Regions from separate parts of the Pelosinus baikalensis genome, predicted to be linked through region 3. Evidence: riboswitches for the same ligand, from Rfam matches in the RefSeq annotation. Region 3 holds a riboswitch; each other region holds the start of a gene.
The links. Region 3 has a riboswitch for lysine ahead of LMF89_RS13805 (amino acid permease). Riboswitches for the same ligand answer to the same signal wherever they lie in the genome.
Positions count from the first base shown of each region.

Region 1: another riboswitch for lysine. It lies ahead of dapB (4-hydroxy-tetrahydrodipicolinate reductase); the one in region 3 lies ahead of LMF89_RS13805 (amino acid permease).
Region 2: another riboswitch for lysine. It lies ahead of LMF89_RS20870 (diaminopimelate decarboxylase family protein); the one in region 3 lies ahead of LMF89_RS13805 (amino acid permease).

Region 1 is NZ_JAJHJB010000003.1:105,997-113,461, reverse strand. Features, by position in the region: gene dapG (aspartate kinase) at 1-879, opposite strand, end outside; gene LMF89_RS03560 (aspartate-semialdehyde dehydrogenase) at 890-1,921, opposite strand; gene dapB (4-hydroxy-tetrahydrodipicolinate reductase) at 2,104-2,898, opposite strand; lysine riboswitch at 3,062-3,239, opposite strand; gene LMF89_RS03550 (general stress protein) at 3,344-3,958, opposite strand; gene LMF89_RS03545 (YlmC/YmxH family sporulation protein) at 4,024-4,305, opposite strand; gene LMF89_RS03540 (hypothetical protein) at 4,310-4,630, opposite strand; gene dut (dUTP diphosphatase) at 4,742-5,194, opposite strand; gene LMF89_RS03530 (M16 family metallopeptidase) at 5,175-6,428, opposite strand; gene LMF89_RS03525 (N-acetylmuramoyl-L-alanine amidase family protein) at 6,659-7,465, opposite strand, start outside.
Region 2 is NZ_JAJHJB010000041.1:14,440-21,904, reverse strand. Features, by position in the region: gene LMF89_RS20880 (phosphate acyltransferase) at 1-371, opposite strand, end outside; gene buk (butyrate kinase) at 416-1,504, opposite strand; gene LMF89_RS20870 (diaminopimelate decarboxylase family protein) at 1,832-3,115, opposite strand; lysine riboswitch at 3,262-3,434, opposite strand; gene fumC (class II fumarate hydratase) at 3,515-4,900, opposite strand; gene larAH10 (NPN-dependent 2-hydroxyacid racemase, LarAH10 family) at 5,193-6,488, opposite strand; gene LMF89_RS20855 (MFS transporter) at 6,501-7,465, opposite strand, start outside.
Region 3 is NZ_JAJHJB010000018.1:83,541-91,005, forward strand. Features, by position in the region: gene LMF89_RS13800 (sugar diacid recognition domain-containing protein) at 1-970, opposite strand, end outside; lysine riboswitch at 1,122-1,299, shown strand; gene LMF89_RS13805 (amino acid permease) at 1,387-2,814, shown strand; gene LMF89_RS13810 (metal-dependent hydrolase) at 3,006-3,962, shown strand; gene LMF89_RS13815 (bacteriohemerythrin) at 4,038-4,457, opposite strand; gene LMF89_RS13820 (zinc-ribbon domain containing protein) at 4,841-5,137, shown strand; gene LMF89_RS13825 (DMT family transporter) at 5,206-6,042, opposite strand; gene LMF89_RS13830 (hypothetical protein) at 6,162-6,302, shown strand; gene LMF89_RS13835 (RNA polymerase sigma factor) at 6,459-6,905, opposite strand; gene LMF89_RS13840 (RNA polymerase sigma factor) at 6,914-7,096, opposite strand; gene LMF89_RS13845 (MFS transporter) at 7,154-7,465, opposite strand, start outside.

The sequences.
Region 1 (7,465 bases), on a different contig from region 3:
TTTGAAGATATTAAAGCTTGCAATATTATTTAAAGAATCATGTAAATTAATTTTGATTTGGGCAATATTAGATATAAAGGTTACACCTGTAGCAACACGATCAGCAACATATGTGTCAGCTGTATCTTCGTTAGTAATGCTAGTTATAAGTGTACCAGGTTCATTGGAAAATGTTGACTTTACCACTAGAGGAATACTTTTCTGCATAGCAATTTCTACAGCGCGAGGATGAATAACTTTAGCACCTTGGTGAGCTAATTGACAGACTTCTCCATAGGTAATACAGTCGAGAATTTTTGCTGTACTTACAATTCTAGGATCGGCAGTCATAATACCATCTACATCTGTATAAATCTCTATCAATTCAGCATCGAGAGCAGATCCCAAAGCAGCCGCAGTAGTGTCACTACCTCCACGACCTAATGTAGTAAATTCATCATCAATAGTGATACCTTGAAAACCGCATACTACAGGAATTTTACCCATCTTAATTAAGTTGCATATGCGAGAAGGATCTACTTTTAAAATACGAGCGTTATTGAAATTATTATCAGTTATAATGCCAGCTTGCCCACCTGTAAGCATAATAGCATCAAGTCCAGCAGCTTGTAGTGTGCCAGTCATAATAACGGCGGAGATCATTTCGCCACAGTATAAGATCTGATCAAGTTCGCGGCTAGCTATATCCTTATATGCTTTTCGTGCTAATTCAATAAAAGTATCGGTTGCATAGCATTCTCCTTTGCGTCCCATAGCAGAGACGACAACGACAGGACTCAATTCGTTAGTAACAGCAGCTTTTATTTTTTCTACTACTAACTTTCTAGCCTCAGGAGTTGCAACTGATGTACCACCAAATTTTTGAACTATTATCCCCATTGTTTACACCTCAAATTAAGTTATGCTCAATCATATACTCGGCAATTTGTAAAGCATTTAAAGCAGCACCTTTACGTATTTGATCGCCGACAACCCATAAATTAAGGGCATTTTGAATGGAATTATCTTTTCTAATTCTACCAACAAAGACTTCATTTTGGTTTGAAGTGAATAATGGCATTGGATACAACATTTCTGCAGGATTATCTTGTAAAATGACCCCGGGGAATGCAGCCAAAAGTTCTTTTGCTTGATCAACTGAGACTTCTTTTTCAAATTCTATATTTATTGACTCTGAATGGCTACGATAAATAGGCACTCTTACAGTAGTTGCTGTAATTCCCATTGTATAATCATTGAATATTTTATGTGTTTCATGTACCATTTTCATTTCTTCTTTTGTGTAATCACCTTCCACAAATACATCAATGTGTGGAATGACATTAAAGGCAATCTGGTAATGTTTTGGTAAGCTGGAACTTGGTAAAATATTGGCTTCTACAGGACGATTTTCAACAATCGCTTGCACCTGGTTATCTAATTCATCAATAGCTTCTTTACCAGCACCAGAGACTGCTTGATATGTGGATACCACTACTCGCTTAATTTTTGCCTGATCATATAGTGGTTTTAAAGCCATTGCCATAATAATGGTAGAACAATTTGGATTTGCAATAATTCCTTTATGCTGTTGTATAGCTTCTGGATTCACTTCTGGCACAACTAATGGTACTGTAGGATCCATTCTAAAAGCGCTGGAATTATCAATGACTACTGCACCATATTTTACTGCAGCAGGTGCAAACTTTGTGCTGGCAGATCCACCAGCAAATAGAGCGATGTCTATATTCTTAAAAGAGTCGTCAGTAGCTTCTTCTACAGTGAAATCTTTTCCCATAAAGTTAATAATTTTACCGGCCGACCGTTTGGAGGCAAGCAGTTTTAAATTGTCATATGGGAAATTACGCTCTTCGATTAAATCCAAAAACTCCTGACCAACTGCTCCAGTAGCTCCGAGTATTGCTACATTATATTTTTTCATATATATCGCTCCCTTTTGTTTTCTCATAAGATTCTATATACTTAATTATATTCATATTTTTTACTATAATTCTTGCTTAGAATGCTTAATTTAGTGCAAAAAATGCTATTAATTTAATAATTATTATACTATTATTTGGGGCTATTCATATTTCATAAGCTATATTTTAAGGATACAAGGGATTATTTCAAAATTTCTTCAAGTCCTAAGACGAGACCATTTGCATTAAGTACGTGTTTGCACGCTAGTAAAACTCCTGGCATAAACGACTCTCGTGATATAGAATCATGGCGAATCGTTAAGGTCTGGCCAAGTCCACCAAAAATAACTTCTTGATGAGCTACGTAGCCAGGAAGACGAACGCTATGCATTCTGATACCTGAGAAGTCCCCACCACGTGCGCCAGCGAGCTTTTCAAACTCATCAGGGTGTCCTTGGTGTAAGAAACCGCGCTTTTTAGCTATTAGCTCTGCAGTATGCAAGGCAGTTCCAGATGGTGCGTCAAGTTTTTGATCATGATGTAATTCAATAATTTCCACATGCGGGAAAAATTTGGCGGCATCTTGTGCCAGCTTCATCATTAAGATCGCCCCAATTGAAAAATTCGGAGAAATTAATGCATTTACTTTAGTTTCTATGCATAATTTTCTAATCTCTTCTATATTTTCTTCTGATAAACCAGTAGTTCCCACAACAGGACAGATTCCATTATTAATGGCGATGTGGATATTATTTAATACTACTTCTGGCCTTGTGAAATCAACCATTACTTGTGGTTTTGTTTCGTTAATAACGGTTTGCAAATCATTACCTACGAAAATACCCGTTTTTCCTGCGCCGATTAAATCACCAATATCAGCAAAGTCAGATTTAGTATCCACAGCACCTACGATACTTAATTGAGTATCGTTATGTATGGCTTTGAGTACTTCACGCCCCATTTTACCGTAAGCTCCGCAAACTATCACTTTAATCATCTTGTGCACCTCCTAATAGTAGCAATGTATTCATTCAAAGTGTTGAATGTTAATAATGAAGACAAAAATAATAGCCGATGAGTAAAATCTCATCGGCTGTCAATAGTAGGTAAGACAGTATAAGGATGGTGAGAAAACAAATAAAAATGTTTTCCCACGCCTTAGATAAGATAGCACTCCACTAGAAGATTAATTCTAGTGACAGTCTTACATCTATTAAATGAAAGACCAGCACAAAAGATTTGGCGTCTTTTGCACTTCGGCAAACAACCCTTTTCTTTCAGATCATAAAGACCAATCTCCCTGAAAGTACTCTTGTTGTCTGCACCTCTATTCCATCCCGCGCAGGATGAAGTCTATTGAATTACATACATTGTATACTAGTGCCTATAGGGGTGTCAATATATGAGTGGAGAAAAAAATGGTATTTCTCCATTCATATATTTTATTTACTATGATTCTCTACATCTTTAGCACCATTTTGTCGTAGGATTTGTGCTGCAGAACTGACTTTGGTTGTATCCGTGCGGATAATTGCCAGAATACTCCCACCGGCAACTTCTTGTTCATAACGATGGCTTGCTTCGGCAGGAATACCCCAATCAATCAATCCTCCTGCAATACCACCTGCGATTGCTCCTCCTACAGCAGCAGTAATAGGACCTACTGCGATAATTGGACCAATGCCGGGAAGCATTAAGGCTCCTGCTCCCATAAGTAAGCCACCAATTCCACCTAAAGTACCGCCTGTTAATGTGCCATCAGTAATATCATCATCATAGGTTCCATCTTGATCTTGATTCTTTTGTTTTTTAGAAACAATATTAATTTCTTCAGTAGTAAAGCCTTGTTTTCGTAGCGTGTTCACAGCATTTTCAGCTCTAGCTCTTGATTCAAATACACCAATAACAGTTTGATTGGCTTGTTGTGCATTTGCGGTATTGTTGTTAGCTGGCGGCGCTGCCATAGTAGTAGCACTCGCATTTTCTGCACTATAACTGTTTACTAGTGAACTTTCATTTCCTTCATTCGATACTTGATTATTGGTTTGATTTTTCATGAGTAAAACCTCCTAACATTAAATGCATATCATGCAATTTAACGTTAGTGTCTCCATGATAATCATTAATATGTATTTTCATGACGTTCTCGGCTAAAATTAGTATAAGCATTATTTATATCGACAATAATTACTTCATCGCCAATACGTTTTATTGTTTGCCAAGGAATAGTAGAAGATTTTATATCATTAAAAAAACTAAATAATCCATTTTTTTTGGGAAGTACGATTGTGAGTATTTGTCCTGATTTATGATCGAATGTTAACTCACATTCTTCAATGATTCCTAAGCGAGCTCCATCACTTAAATTTATAACTTCCTTTCCAGATAGATTGCTTAAACGCATTTTATCACCCCTTATTATTTTTGCAAAAAAGTCTTATAAAGAAAGGTTGAATAATGGATAATAGAATGGCTATGCAGGCTATTGGGTCTATCCACATTTGAAAAAGCAGTATTTTTTGAGGAACATCTAATTTTAAAAAAGATATTAACATCAATAATGATAAATATACGCCGCCAGCAACTGCGATGAGCTCTTGAATTGCTAATGATAAAGGGGAACTTTTTACGTCACCTGCATTATCTGTTTGACGAAAATATTTTATTCGTTCCAGTAAAGATAAGACTAATAGTAAAGAAAATCCTAGTAAAATGCTCCAGGAATACATGATGAACCTCCCGATGCCTTCTACTTTAATAATATGATCTTAAAGTCAATAATATGTTAAAAAAGTTCTATGGAAAGTATACATAACTCTTCCATAGAACTTTTTAACATATTATTGACCTGTACTACCGAAACCACCTGTTCTAGTAATAAACAAGTTATTTTCATCATGATCCGCTAATAAATATTTATAAAAAATTCCTTGTGCGATTCTAGTCCCTTTATTTATAGGAATGCTCTGGGAGCTATGATTAAAGATTGCGATGAAGATATGCCCTTCATTGTCACTATTATTGAAATAGTCAGCATCAATGATACCTTGACCATTTACTAAACTTAATTTGTTTTTAATCGATAAGCCTGAACGGATATGTATGCCAAGATATTCATCTGATTGCATATATGCTTTTATTCCTGTCGGTACTAGGGTAATACTAGCTGGGGCTAATAATACATCTTCAGCTGCAGCTATATCATATCCTGCACTATATTGGGTTTTTCTAGTAGGTAATCGCATATCATTCTTTTCATAACTAGAAATAAATTTAAAACCTCTTAATTGCATTGTATATCTCCTCATTTACTGGTCCTAATACTGTAAAAGCAAACCTATCTGGAATCAATAATGTATGTATGATATTGTGTAAATTTTCTAAAGTTACCTTATCAATTTTGGCAACTACTTCATCAAGAGTGATAAAGCTATTTAATGTTAATTCCATTTTACCGATTCTAAACATGCGGCTGCTGGAACTTTCAAGACTTAATAATAAACTCCCCTTTAACTGCTCTTTGGTTTTTGCAAGTTCAACAGCATTAATACCCACGTTTCTTAGTGTATTTATATTATCGATTATTAGTTCTATTACTTGAGAAGCATTACTAGGTCTTGTTCCAGCATAAATAGTAAATAATCCGGCATCACTATAGTTAGTTTGATAAGAATAGATTGAGTAGGCGAGCCCCTGTTCTTCTCTAATTGATTGAAATAAACGTGAACTTATACCACCACCTACTATGGTGTTTAATATATGCATGGTATAGATATCCGGCGATGTTTGAGGTACACTGGTAGTTCCAAGACAAATATGTACTTGCTCAATATTTTTAGATTGTATAATTTGGGCAGGTATTAGGTTTGGCGCAGTAGAACTCAGAGACTTTCTTTGGCCAATCATATTGCCAAAATAGTACTCTACTAAGGCTTCAAGTCGTTCATGGCTTAAATTTCCAGCTCCGGCAATAACAATATTATCAGGAGTATAAAAACTTTGATAGTATTCTAGAATCATATTCTTATTAAAGCTTTCAACAGATGGAGTGGTTCCAATAATGTTATGTCCTAAGGCATGCTCGGCCCAAACATTATTATGATGTAGATCGTGGACTAATTCATCAGGTGTATCTTCATACATGCAAATTTCTTCTAGTACGACTTCTTTTTCATGCTTGATATCTTCTTCGGTAAAAATGGATGATCGCAGCATATCACTGAGGATCGCAAGAGCTAATTCTAGATGAGTATCAAGGACTTTTATATAGTAACAAGTATGTTCTTTAGTAGTGAATGCATTGATTTGCCCTCCTACCCCATCGACTGTCTCGGCTATATCCTTGGCAGAACGATTTTCAGTTCCTTTGAAAACCATATGTTCAATAAAGTGAGAAATCCCATGATTGTATTTTTCTTCAAAACGTGAGCCAGTGCCTATCCATATTCCTAGAGTAACGGATTTGACATAAGGAATAGCTTCTGATACGACTCGAATACCATTTGGTAATAATGATTTACAATACATATAATACTCCTTTAACTCAATATATAATTAACTTCCGGCTGTAATCGAATAATTCCTGCACGATTCTTAGAATTTGCGAGAAAATCACTAGAGAATAAAAGGACTAGTACTCAGATAAAGTTTAAATACTATCTGAATACTAGTTACAATTTAATCATTTTTTTATTCAATTCTAGGAAGCATCATCTTAGAGCAGTTTGTACATAAGAATTAATAAAAACTATCATTTTTTAATTCTTATTAAAATAATTTGCAATTCCTGTAAAAATCCCCTGTGCTAATTTATTACGATAAGAATCACTGTTTAGTTGAGCTGCTTCTTCTTTATTGGATACGAATCCCATTTCAACTAAAGTACTTGGCATAAAAGTGTTACGTAGAACGTGGAAATTAGCAGAAGATGTTCCTTTATCAATTGCACCAGTTTGCACGACCATAGCATTTTCCACAGCAGATGCCAGTGTAGATGATTTTCCCGTAGGGTAGAAAGTCATGGCACCTTTAATATTAGGATCAGAATTAGAATTGGAATGGATGCTGACGAATACATCTGCTTGGTTAGAGTTAGCCAGAGAAACTCTAGCCTCCAGCTCTTTACTCAAAGAGCTGCCTTCAGGCGCAACTGTCCGATCCGTTTCACGAGTCATGATTACTTTAGCACCAGCTTGTACTAATTTATCACGTAATTTTAAGGCTACGGATAAATTGTTATCAGCTTCTTTCGTATTATTGGCGACTGCCCCAGGGTTACTACCACCATGTCCAGGGTCGACTACAATAATCTTATTTTTTAAAGCCGTATTACTATTTGTTGGTGGTAAGGGTTTTACATTAACAGGATTATTCTTCGATGGACTGGATGTACTGCTGCTACCACCAAAAATATTGAATACTGGTCCCAGAATCTTATTAAACACTAAATCGAATATTTGCTGGAAAAATCCATTACCTGTTTGCGTACTGCTTGTCTCTAAGGTATTAGCTGCAAGAGTATTAACCACAGAATCAAAGGAGGCAGCATGTGTTGTTGGAATCGG
Region 2 (7,465 bases), on a different contig from region 3:
AAATGACTTAATAGCCTTCCAGTACGCAGTCCTTCCCCTTTATGCAATACTGCTCGCAGAAAATCACTACTATTTACTAATCCCTTCATCAGTACTTGAGCTTGACCGTTCTTTACTAAGGAAACAGCTTGCACTATTGCCTTCCCACTGTTTGCCTCATGCAGAATTGGCGTGTCGACAGATAAGCCAACCTCTTCCATTAAAGGCGCAATGAGAGCAGCATCTCCTACTAAAACAGCCTCGGCAATCCCCGCGTCTTGGGCAAGTTTAACGGCCGCCAAGACTCCTTTGTCCTGTGCTACAGCAACACTAATCCTTATTAGGGAACGAGTTTTAAGTTCAGCCATGATTTCATGATAATTAGAATACAAAGGACAACCTCCTAAAAGACCAATATCAGAACTGTTTATTTCATTTATACTGAATACATCTGTACTTCTTCTTCGCCTCGAATTACTCTTAAAGTTCCAAATGCCAATGCTTCTAATTCTTCTTCCCCTGGTATTACAATTACAGGAGCAATAAACTGCACTCGGCTTTTAATAGCGTTAACAATGGGTTCTGAATGAGCAATTCCCCCAGTGAGAATAATACACTCCACTTGACCTGATAATACCGTAGCCATACCTCCAATTTCTTTTGCTACTTGGTAGGAAAGAGCTTCCAATACTAAGCTAGCCTCCCTATTTCCATGAGCGGCCATAGAAAAAGCTTCCCGAATATCAGCGGTACCAAGATACGCATACATTCCACCTTTATGATTAAGCACTTCTTTTAATTCATCAAAGGTATAGACACCAGAAAAAGCAAGCCTTAAAAACTGTCCTACCGGCAGCCCGCCGCAACGATCGGGTGAAAGAGGTCCTTCCTCTTTCGGATTATTAACATCAATCATTCTTCCCAGTTTGTGAGGTGTTACAGAAATTCCTGTCCCCAAATGAGCCACAATCAGATTCATCTCTTCATATTTTTTGCCTAATTGTTTAGCTACTTTACGAGCTACGGCTTTCGTATTTAAAGCATGAGACAGGCTAATTCTTGGCAAATCAGGTAAACCGGATATCCTTGCCACAGGTTCCATCTCATCCACAGAAACTGGATCTACAATATAGGAAGGAATTTTTAAAAATTCGGCTAACCCATAAGCCATTACAGCACCTAAATTAGAAGCATGTTCACCTCTTTTAGCTTCTCTTAAATCATTCACCATCTCTTGGGTAATTTCATAGGTTCCACCTTTAAGAGGCTTTAATATCCCCCCGCGCGCTGCAACCGCATTAAATGTAGAAAGATCAATCTTTTCTACTGCTAATTGTTGTAAAATAATTCGTAAACGATACTCATACTGATCTAACAATTTCACAAATGGGCTGGTATCATCAGCAAAATGTTCCACAGTCCTTTTGATAAGCAGCGTTTCTCCATCATATACAGCAAATTTTGTAGAAGTTGCTCCAGGGTTAATCACTAAGATTCTCTCTTTTAACAGGCAATTATCAACCATAATTCCCCTCCAGATACTATATAAATATCTCAACATTCAGACTTCTTTCTCACTATTTATTTCCTTATTCTTTCAGAATATCCTGCTTACTAACTATATTCTCTATATATACTTTTTAGAAATTAGAAAAACGCTACGTGCCCTTTTACAACATATAAAACAATCGAACCACAAAGTCGCAAAGGACACAAAGGGCGCATCAACGGCATTGCGTCTTTGTGGTTCATAATATCTTATATTTTTTCACTTACAAAATTTATAAATTCTAGTATATGATGCTAAAATAAAGAGCAGACAGGTATACCTGTCTACTCTAAACATCATTCTTTATTTTTTGGTTGCCGCAGCCAAATTCATTTCACATTTTTCAAAATCCAAAGTCGTAAAGTAATCTTCAATTGTTTCTGCACGACGAATCATCTTAACTGCTCCATCAGCTGTTAACAGCAATTCAGCAGAACGTAATTTACCATTATAATTAAAACCCATTGCATGTCCATGAGCACCTGCATCATGCATCACAACAATGTCACCAATGTCAATACGCGGCAAGTTGCGGTCAATGGCAAATTTATCATTATTCTCACATAAAGAACCTGTCACATCATACACATGATCAAGAGGCAGAGCTTCTTTTCCTGCAACCGTAATATGATGATAGGAACCATACAAGCCAGGGCGCATCAAGTTTGCCATACATGCATCAAGTCCTACATAATTTTTATAAATCTCTTTTTTATGAAGCACAGTAGAAACCAGATATCCATAAGGGCCTGTAACCATTCTGCCACATTCCATGGTGATTTTTAAAGGATGCAGTCCATTAGCCACAATCTTTTCTTCATAAACTTTACGTACACCTTGACTGACAGCATCTAGATCTACAGCCTGCTGTTCAGGACGATAAGGAATGCCAATCCCACCACCCAAATCAATCATCTCAATGCGAATCCCTAGTTTTTGATATACTTCAACTACCAAATCAAACATCATTGCTGCCGTAGCCACAAAACTGTCAGGATTTAACTCGTTGGAAATTACCATGGTATGCAAAGCAAAGCGTTTTACCCCTTTACTTTGGATGATTTTATATGCCTCAAAAATTTGTTTTCTGGTTAAGCCATATTTGGCTTCTTCCGGATAACCGATAATATCGTTTCCGCCTTCCAGCAAAGGACCTGGATTATAGCGAAAAGAAATTAATTCAGGTAAGCCTACATGTTTTTCTAAATATTCAATATGGCTAATATCATCAAGATTAATAATAGCTCCTAAGTCTTTGGCTGCCTGATACTCTTCGGCAGGAGTATCATTAGACGAAAAAATAATGTCTTCTCCCACAATTTTAGATTGCTTGGATAAAATGAGTTCGGGTAAAGAACTGCAATCAGCACCAACGCCTTCTTCCTGCAGTATTTTTAAGATATGTGGATTAGGAGTAGCCTTTACAGCAAAATACTCTTTAAATCCTGGTGCCCAGGAAAAAGCCGCTAGTAATTTGCGGACATTATTCCGAATCGCCTGTTCATCATAAATATGAAAAGGAGTCGGATAATGCGCAATGATTTCCTCAAGCTCAAGCTTAGTAAATGGTAATGTTTTTTCTGCCATAGTAATATTTTCCCTCCTGAATTGTTATTATAGAATCTAAAACTTCTCCTCATCGTTATGAAGCAAGCCTCTATTAAAAAGTAAAGCGGCCTGCGGAAAACTATTCCGCAAACCGCCATAAGAATTTAAATTATCTCACAACCAGCAATGCAGATAGCACTCCATCCAAACTTGGATGACAGTCTTGCACTTATTCAATACAAAACCAATAAACGGGTCTTGCCAAACCCTTCTACTTCGGCGGATATTCCTTTTTGCATCTTTCATCGCTGGCAACTCTAGATACATATTCTTAATATACCGCGCCTCTATCTTATCTCTATTTATCTTGTTATTTTTATAAGTATAGACTAATCTAGTTTGTCATGTCAACTCTTATTCTATTCTTTTATTCATTTTCTACCTTGGTTTGACCAAAATAGCTGGATTCATATATAAGTCATATTGTTCGGCACTGACTTCTCCAGTATCCAAAGCAGATTCTTTTAATGTAATACCTTCTTTTGCAGCTCTTTTTGCAATCTGTGCTGCTTTATCATAGCCAATAAGGGGTACTAAACCAGTAATGAGAATTAATGATTGGTGTAAATAAAAATCAATAACATCCTCCTTCGGCTGTATGCCAATGGCACAATTTTCGTTAAAGGAATGTATCCCATCAGCTAATAAGTTAATCGATTGCAATAAATTATACACAAGTACAGGCATAAATACATTCAATTGAAAATTTCCCTGACTAGCAGCAAAAGAAATCGTTGTATCATTGCCAAACACTTGCGCCACAACCATGGTCAAAGCCTCTGATTGGGTAGGGTTTACTTTCGCTGGCATGATAGAGCTGCCCGGTTCATTCTCAGGTATTTTAATCTCGCCTATACCGCAGCGTGGACCACTTGCCAGCCAGCGAACATCATTGGCAATTTTCATTAAGTCTGCAGCTAAGGCTTTGATGATGCCATGAACTGCCACGACTTCATCCTTACTCGTCAAAGCATGAAATTTATTTGGTGCAGTATGAAACTGCTTTTCTGTTAGCTTAGTAATTTCTGCAGCAATTAACTCACCAAACCCGACTGGAGAATTAATACCTGTACCGACAGCAGTCCCTCCCATTGCCAAATCGCGCATGAAATTAATACCAATAGTTAGCATTTCTTCATTTCTTTCCAGCATCCGTACCCAGCCGCTTATCTCTTGCCCAAAAGTAAGGGGAGTCGCATCCATCAGATGGGTTCGACCAATTTTAATGATATGATTATACTCCTCTGACTTTTGCTGTAAAGTTTGTTTCAACGCTGCAATTGCCGGCAGCAATTTATCAATGACTAAACTAACACCAGCAACGTGAATAGCGGTAGGGAAAATATCATTAGAACTTTGGGATTTATTTACGTGATCATTGGGATGAACAACTACTGTTTTCCCATTTTCCGTTAATAATTGATTTGCTCGATGAGCAATTACTTCATTCACATTCATATTAAACTGTGTACCACTGCCTGTCTGCCACACAGACAAAGGGAAATTTCCATCCAATTTTCCTGCCAGCACTTCATCGCACGCCGCTACAATAGCATGAGTTCGCTCCTCATCCAATATATTCAGCCTATGATTTACTATAGCAGCGGCTTTCTTCAAAGTAGCAAATACGCCAACTAATTCATAAGGAATCTTTTCTATGCCGATACGAAAATTTTCAAAACTACGCTGGGTTTGTGCTCCCCACAATTTATCCTTTGGTACACGTATTTCCCCCATTGAATCCTTCTCAATACGATATTCCATACAAAAACCCTCCTCATTATCGATTGAATCTGCTTTTGCTGTAATCCAGACTAATACGTAAGAGATAATAAACCATTACTCTATCTCTTCCCCATTAACAGTAGCAATCCTGCTGCTAATATTAGCTTTTGACAAAAAGAATTAAAGCTATTTGAACCACAAAGACGCAAAGGACACAAAGGGTTCTATTTATATTCTCATGCTCCCTTTTTTGTCTATTATAAATATAGACAAAAAAGAGAGTTTATAATCCCACCAATTATAAACTCCCTTCCTCTATTTATCTTTCGTATCAAGCACTTTCGATTGGTACTGTGTTGGCTCCATGAGCCATGACGGTGATCGTGTATTCTTTCTTGTCTATTATTTTTTCAGCCATGATGATTGCCTCATCCAAACTGGCAGCAGTCAGCATGCCTGCTTTTTCAAAAAAGCCCTTATTCTGGGGCAATGAAACAACAATATGAGGAACTTCCTTTGCCATATATCCCAGTTTTAATGCAATGAAGCCTGGAACGGTAAAACCTTTTCGTAAAGCCAATTCTCGCTCATACAGAGAATCATAGTTAAACCAACCACTAAAATCAGGCGGCTCCATAATATCACGGCATTCCAGCAGTAAAATCACTACACCTGTGGATTTTACCGCCATGAAGGAGTTTCCAATGGTTTTCGACCCCTGATACAGATTGATGTCTTTCGGGAATCCTCCAGCAGAAGCAATGACCAAGTCAGTTTTTCCGCTTATGGGAACACCAAATATCTCATTAGCCGTTTTGCAACCTTGGAGCCAAGCTTCATACCAATGACCGGCAACAAAAGAGGCAAACTGACCTTCTGGTGTAAACACTGCATTTAATAAAAAGGCTGGTTTAAGTAATTCTGCCATTTCCAGCATATCTGCATGCATAGGGTTATTTTCCAATTTGCCAACAGTACATTCTGGACTTACCCCCTCTCCAACTACTGCATGAAGACATAAACTATGATTTTCCTGAATCGTGCTATAAGAGGAGATCCCTGGCATGATGGCTTTACGTCCACCACCAAAGCCAGCCATTAGATGGTGAACAATGCCACCCGTTAAAATGACTTTATCGGCGTTTACTACGTGCTTATTCAAGTGGACATCTTTTCCCCGTGAAGTTTGACCCACATAAACAAATTCATCCGTTTCTGGCGCATGACTTTGTAGGATCGCTATACGTTTCACAATTTCCTGACCAAAAGTCAGTATATTTTCCTCATGAGTATGATGGCGATGGGCGCCAAGTGCAACAATAAGGGAAATATCTTCATCAGGTATACCAACTTTATTCAGTTCATTCAGCAACGTAGGTAAAAACAAGTCATGACGTACCCATTGACGAGTTATATCACTAGCAACGATGACCACTTTATCACCTTGCTGTATTACATTCTTTAGAGGTGGAGTACCAATTGGATTGTTCAGTACCTCACGAACAGCAGCTTCTACATCTAAAATTGCTTTCGCTGGTTTACCTTCCACAACATTCACAACGCGTTCTTCCGGCAAAGCTACTTTAATTTCACTATCACCAAAACCAAATGAAAATTCTTTTAACATCTAGCATCTCTCCTATGCAATTTTTTCAAGATTATTATTTTCCTTTAATACTAAAGGTCTATCAGGCTTGACAGCTAACCATGCAACAATGCCAATCACGGCTGAAGCTGCAGTTGTGAGAATGGCTGCCTGCCAGCCATAATTCGTTGCAACCCATGCTGTAGCAACTGGAGCAGCAATGCCGCCCATATTCCCCCAGAAATTCATCCAGCCAGTTATAGATCCAGCAAATTTACCTCCAATATCAAGACAAGCTGCCCATGAAGCATTAAAAGTAAGTCCAAGAGATCCTAAGGATATCGTTAGCCATAATACATTCAGCCAAGGCACAGTTGCCACTGCTCCCAGGTAAAGAGTTATGCAACAGATAATTAATCCTAGAATACCAAATAAAGTGCGGGATTTATGCCTTGACACACCGGAAGCGACTAATTTATCACTGATATAGCCGCATGTAGCCGTTACTATACATAATGCCGCCCAAGGAAAAGAAGCAGCAATCCCCATTTTCTGCAAAGAAAAATTCTGAGCCTCTATTAAGTATAATGGCAACCAAGCTAAAAATACATACATAATATAATCAGTTATAAAATATTGAATCCCAATGGCCCAAAACTGGGAAGATCCCAAAAAAGCACGCCAAGGTGCCAGTTCTTTTTTATCACTATCTACCATCAGACCTTCTTCTATGTAATCTGCCTCTGCAGCATTGGTAAACTTACTCTCATGGGGAGTATCCTTAGCTAAATAATACCAAAGTGCTGCCAATAGTAAACCCACTCCACCAAAAATAATAAATACGGAACGCCAGCCAAAATTCATCATTAATAGGATCGTAAGCGTTGGACCAACAACCGGTCCAAAAAATACACCGCTTAACATAAACGAAGAAGCACGTCCCTTTTCATTATTATTAAACCAACGGTAAATAAATCTTCCAAAAGCAGGTGCCATAGGACCTTCGCCTATGCCAAACA
Region 3 (7,465 bases):
TGCCGTAGATTCCTAAACAAGTACGACTATGAGTATTTTTAACCATTTTCGTATCAAATCCTACACCATTATCCTGGATCATTAACATAAGTTTGTCCTGTCTTTTGTTTAATGATACCCAAACCTCCGTTGCCTGCGCATGCTTCACAATATTCGTTAACGCCTCTTGCAAAATTCGGTATAACGTAATCTCAACTTCTGGTGAAAATCGCTCTCTAGACAAATTACTAAAATCGATATGTAAAGAAATTTCATATTGCTTAGCATAATTTTCTATATACTTTTTAGCTGCAGCAACTAGTCCTAAATCATCTAATAGTACAGGGCGCAGTTCAACTGCAATATGATGAACCGCTTCTAGAGTTGTAACAGCAAGGTCACGTATTTTTAATATTTTTTCTTTATCTTCACTGCTTTCTACCTGCTCAGCCAGCATACGCAAACCTACAATAATCGAGGTAAGAGATTGGCTTGTTTCATCATGCAGCTCGCGGGAAATTCTTTTACGCTCTTCTTCTTGTACCGTGATAATTTTATTTAAGAATACAGAACGTAATTCTTCTTTTTCTTGTAATGCTCCTACTAACTTTTCCTGCTGGGCATTCGACTGCACATTGGCCTCTACAAAGCGTGCTGCTAATCGGGCATAAGGTCCTGCCGTTTTTTGATCCCCTGTAATACCAATTACCCCGATACATCGGTTCTCAAACATGATGGGTACATTATATCCTTGCCGTATACCCTTTAGATAGCATTCTTCTTCTTTTGTGACATAAAATTCTTTTACAACTCCAGCGCCAAGCATTCTAGCCCCTGATTCATGTACTTGCCCAATCCGCTCTCTACTAAAAGATGCAATAATCACACCTTGATCATCAAGGATATTTACATTTTTATTTAATTCAGCAGCAACGATATCAACTAAGGATTGAGCAAATTCTGCATCCATCCGTCCATATGTATTGTTCATAATTCAATCCTCCGCAATGACTTTTAACATACATTTTTTTATTCCCTTTTGTAAAGACTCTTTACTTTCCTATAGTAAAGGTTTCTAATACGAATCTAATGATTGACAACTAATCCGATATTGATTAAAATAAGCAAGAAATTAAATATGTTGTGATTATAGAGGCGCAAATATTATCAGTATATGTAGTGAGCTGGCAGCAATGAACTATATAGAAAGGAATAATTGCCGAAACAAAAGGAAATGCCATTTCTTGTTGTTGGGCTTGTATTAAATAAGTACAAGACTGTCATCAAAAAGATTCTTTTAGATGAAGTGCTATCTCACGCAAGCGTTAGTTTATTCTTTGGAGTAAATTTTTTGGTTGTGAGATAGATCACAACCATTTTTGTTTTAAATCGAATAGGAGGTCAAATATGTCAAATTCTACAGTGAATCTTAAAGATTTATGTCCTGAAAAAGAAGGACTCAAACGCGGCATGAACTCACGGCATCTCATGATGATATCCATTGGTGGTACAATTGGTACCGGACTCTTTCTAGGATCGGGTCAAACTCTTAATCAAGCAGGTCCCTTAGGTGCCGTTCTTGCATATCTAACCGGCGGTTTTATCATGTATCTAGTATTGCTTTGCTTAGGAGAACTCACCTCAGCCATGCCTGTTTCTGGTTCTTTCCAAAGTTATGCTTCACGTTTTATTTCTCCTGGTGCTGGCTTCACTACCGGCTGGCTGTATTGGCTGAATTGGGCCATTTGTATTGCTGCCGACTTTACTGCTGCGGGTATTATCATGCACAATTGGTTTCCGCAAATTGCTATTTGGATATGGTGCGGTTTTTTTGCTATTATGCTTGCTTTACTAAACATCATTTCTGTAAGGGCTTATGGCGAAGCTGAATTTTGGTTTGCTAGTATTAAAGTAACCGCTATTTTAGCATTTATTGTCGCAGGTGCAGGTTTGCTCTTTGGCTTTTCCAGTCATTCCGTCCCTATTGTTGGCTTATCCAACTTTAATACGGAAGCAGGTTTATTTCCTAATGGATTTCAAGCTGTATTTTTAACTATGATTGCTGTAGTATATTCTTTCCAAGGTGCTGAACTTGTCGGTATCGCAGCCGGCGAATGCCAAGATGCCAGTAAAAATGTCCCTCGTGTTATTAAAGGTATTACCTTTCGGATTATTTTTTTCTATGTGTTGGCAATGATCGTACTGGCAGGTATTATCCCTTGGCAAGAAGCCAGTGTTTTAGAAAGTCCTTTTGCTCATGTATTCGGCATCTTAGGTTTTCCTTTAGCTAAGGATATTATGAGTTTCGTTGTTATGACTTCAGCTTTATCTGCAGGCAATTCAGCCTTATATGCCTGCTCTCGCCTTCTTTGGTCTATGTCTAAAGAAGGCTTAGCACCAAAATGTTTAGGTACATTAAATTCTCGCGGTGTTCCTGTCAATGGGGTTTATATTACTGTTATCTTGGCGTGTATGTCTTTACTCACTAGTGAATATGCTGCCGATACAGTGTACCTGTGGCTTATGTCTAGTACAGGACTGACTGGCTGCCTGATCTGGGTTATTATTGCCTGGTGTCAGCTCAACTTCCGTAGAGAATTTTTCCGTCTAGGCGGCAAAATAGAGCAGCTAAAATTTCGGACTCCCTTTTATCCTCTGGTTCCAATATTAGCTTTAGTATTGAACCTTGGGGTCATATGTAGCTTGTATTTTGATGAATCCCAACGAATTGTTTTATATACAGGTCTTCCTGCATTATTAGGTGTCTATTTATACTATATTTTATTCTTGGACAAGAAAGTTAGCGCAGCTAAAATTAAAGAAAAAATGGGCTAAAAAACCTTGACGCGTTTTTTTAAAATTTAGTATAGTAAAAAGTGGTGGTCTCGGCTATGAGGTCACCACTTTTTTATTTCATATCTTGAGATAAGTGTGTATCGAAAGGCAAAACTTACTATGGAAGTGCACCCGTAGTTCTGTGTTATAATGTTATGTAAACAAAATAGAAAGTTGGAGGCACATTCATTATGGATTCTTTCTCTCATGCACTTGTTGGCATCGCGATTGCAGGATTATCTGGTCATCCTTTGTCCATTTATGATCCGATTTATCTAGCTGCTATTCTTGGCTCGCAAGCGCCGGATTTTGATATCATTGCACAAATTAAAGGAAAATTCTCTTATCTTAGGCAACATCGTGCTTTTTCTCATTCCATCCCGGGCTTAGTTCTATGGTCGTTCCTGATCAGTGCAGTTTTATCTATTATTATGCCACAAGCTAATTTCCTTACCTTATTGGGATGGACTTTCTCTGGTAGTTTATCTCATATCATTATGGATTATTTTAATACCCATGGCGCTGCTATCTTATGGCCAATTCAAAAAGAACGCAAAAGCTTACAACTTTTAAATGTATTTGATCCTATACTATTCGTGCTATTACTCAGTGTATACGCTTTCGATTTTACAATGTTCACATTATCGTGCCTTACGTTTATCATTCTTACAGCATATATATTTTTTAGAATGGTCTTGCGCAAAAAAGCAACAAAACAGCTTCATCGGTTATTTTCCCAACGAGATATTTTGCAAATCACTGTCATGCCATCATTGAAACGCATATTATTCTGGGATTTTGTTTTAGAAACCAAAAATGCTTACTTGGTCGGACAATTAGGAACCATTTCCCCGGCATTAAAACTTCATGCTGATTTAGTAAAGCAAAAGGACCTTTCGATTCTTACTTTGCAAGCAAAAAAAACGCTAATAGGAGACTTTTTTGCTACCTTTACGCCCTTTATTTATTTCGAAGAACAGAAAAATCCTCATTCCATCTCGGTTACAATTTATGACCTTCGCTATGTTTTAGATAAACAATTTCTTCATCGGGCTACTATTATTTTCGATCATAATAGTAACCATCCCACTACTTCTTATCTTCATACTTACGGCAGCACTACCCAGATCCCTTGTGACTTACACTAAAATTTACTATTCATAGTGTGGAAAAGCCCCAACTATTTATCAAAATTGCTATAAAAGTTAGAGAATGGACGATTTTTATTTGATTCCTTTATTATTAAAAAATTGTCCATACTCCTTATCACGTACTAAAATATGCTTAGTAATCCACTCTTTAAGAAACATAAAGGTCGGAAAAGACAATGCCGCCGCCCCTTTTTTATGCTGGTCTAAGAATTTATTCACTTCGGCTATATAAGATCCATGTTCTTTTTTATGCTCTAAATATTGAGGATAACCCAACTGTATCATTAATTCTTCTTCTGCGGAAAAATGATACTTCACATAGTCTAATAATTCAACTAAGGTATGTTGCGTTAATTCTCTTTCTTCTTCCAAATTTTCACATTCAAACACACGATGATATACATTATTGAATAAAGTCAGTAATTTTTTATGATCATCATCAAATCTTTGAACTTTTGTTGAAAAGCTTTCATCCCATTCAAAAAACTCCATATTTAGTTCCTCCATTTTACTTGCATTCTCTTTGTCATTTACCTAAAAGAGACAAGTTCCTACCTGCTCATTATATAATTTATCCACTAAAATATAAACATTTTTTCTGGAAAAGAGAGCTAAACAATACCGTTTTTCTCTTTTATTTATGAGCAAATTTATCAATTAATTGTTAAATAGAGACTATTTTTATAATTTTTATAATTTTTTTTTAAATTTAGTAAAAATCCTCTTTACTTTTATATCAATTCAGCGTATGATTTAGAAGCACTTAAATAGATCGATTGGATTTCTCATCTTTCTTGTTAACGTAACTTTAACAAGAGACAATGAATATTCTCATTACCTATTTTAGTAACAGATTTTAGGAGGCTATACAACACATGAACCAAGACAAAACTTTAACTTGCCGCGATTGCGCAGACCAATTCGTATTCTCAGCTTCAGAACAAGATTTCTTTGCTGAAAAAGGCTTTACTAACGAGCCAGGACGTTGCCCTTCATGCAGAGCAGCTCACAAACAAAGAAACGGTAACGGTGGCGGTCGCAACAGCAGCTTCCAACAACGTGAAATGCATGATGCAACTTGTGCAGCATGTGGCGTTCAAACACAAGTTCCTTTCCGTCCAAGTGGTGATCGTCCTGTTTATTGCAGAGATTGCTTTAGCCAGAACCGCTAGGATGTCAGAGTCCCTGTCTATGACAGGGACTTTTTTATTTCCTTAGAATTTGACTCCTTTACTTAAATTCAATTAGATCTTGTCGCTAGAGATTCTCCTAAGACGAAAACCGATTGGACAATTGTGAAAATAGGTACCAAATTAACAAATACTGCAGCACGAGATGCACCAATTTTTTCAATCGCAAACAATTGAATTAAATATCCTAATACAGACGCAAATATACTCATATATGCAATTGACAACCAGCCAGCTACACTAGTTTTAGATAAATAAGATGTAGGATTTTCTGCTATTACAAAGGGTATGGATATGACTACACAAACTAAAAATGTGTAGGCTGTCACCATTAATGGTGACAAACAATACTTCTGCATAAAAGAACGACTTAAAAGAGCATATAATGCCCAATTAAAAACAGCACTAAACATGAGTATATCCCCAAGATTAAAATTAAACGTAGAGATCAGCAGCCAATCTGCATTCGTTACAATCAGAAAGACACCTGAAAAAGAAAAAATAATGCCAACTAAACGTTTTGGTGTCATATGTTCCTTGAAGAATAAAACCGCCATAAGAGTTGTCAATACTGGATTGGTTGCACCAATCAAGGAAGAATTAATTGCTGTAGTATATCGTAATGCACTAAAAAATAAGACATGATAAAAAAAGGTACCTATAATCCCTAATATAGTAAGAGGCAGCCACTGATTTCTTTTCGGTAACCACTTCTCCCTCTCCCTACTGTATAACAAAAAGAATATAAACGGTAATGCAAGCAAAAAACGAAAAAAGGTCAGAGCAAAGGGCGGAAATTGCAGTACTGCGATTTTCCCTGTTATAAATGCACCCGACCAGAAAAGAGCTGTAAAGACCATTAGTAGACAAACTTTATTTTCAGACATTCGTAGTCTCCTTATCGTATCTCTTCGTAAAATTATTTCGTTACTCTTAATAAATGTTTTACTCTCGCCTGCCTTTATAATAAAATATAGTAATAAAAGAATGGTAGGGAGGTTTTTTTATGGCTGGCTGTAATGAACAAAATTGTACCTGTCCAAAGGCAGATTGCGAACGCCACGGTAAATGCTGTGAGTGTATCAAATTCCATCGTAAAAAAGAAAATCTTGTATATTGTTTACGGAAGTTAGGAACGAAGAATTAATTATATTTTTATGTAAAGGAATAAGAAGGCTTTTACTAAAGACTAGTAAAAGCCTTCTTATTATTTATATGTATGAATTACAGTACAATGATTGCAAAACCTCTTCTTACGGATAGTCTCCCATACCTGGATATCATTTGCAAATTGCTATAACACTTATCGTAAATGACCAGAAGAATTGACAGAAAACGTTCCGACCCCTTCCATTCCTTTAACGGAGAATCCTTTACTGATAATATTACGCAAGGCTACTCTACTGCGATGAAGGCGGGACTTGACCGCATTGATAGTAATATTTAGGATTTGTGCAATTTCTGAACTTGAAATTCCTTCAATATCATGTAAAACAAGAAGAATCCTCTGGTTTTCGGGCAATTTTAAAATAGCCTGCTGAACCAAGTACTGCTTATACTTAACCTCACACATTCTATCCGGATCTTCATTTGGCTGCTCGATGGGCAACATCATCGAGTGGTATAAACTCTCATCCCATTCTACCTGATTTGCAGTTTGATTCCTTTTCTTACGAAAGTTAAAGCAAACATTTGAACCCAAGCGATACACCCAAGTGTATAAACTGGACTTTTCCTTAAAATTTGGCATAGACCGATTTACCTGGTATAGAATCTCTTGCAAAGCATCCATCGCATCATCATGATTCCCAGCATTTTATATGCTAAAGCATATAATCTAGCTTGGTATTGATTTATAAACAGCTTTAGTGCTTGATCATGATCACCTCGCCGATAGAATGAAAGGATCTCTTGGTCAATGGACTGTATAATCTCACTCATAATTACAATTCCTTTCCAGGGGATTTTTTCTAATTATATCATTATATGAGAAAGAAGTCAGCTTTGAGTCGCCGAGTATATCTTATAACGAATTTCCCGTAGTAATAAGACACTTGAAAGTAATAAGGCCAGTACTAGGGCAAGAGCAATAACAATAACGACTCCCTCCCACTCATACCAAAGCAAGAATTTTCCTCCGATTGTCCCAATTGTACTAGAGCCCAAGTAGAAAAAAAGCAGATATAAAGAAGCAGCCTGCGCTTTGTCAGAATGAGCACATTTCCCTACCCAACTGCTTGCTACAGAATGACTGCCAAAAAAGCCAAAGGTAAATAAGGCTACGCCCATAATCTTAATGGATAGACTTCC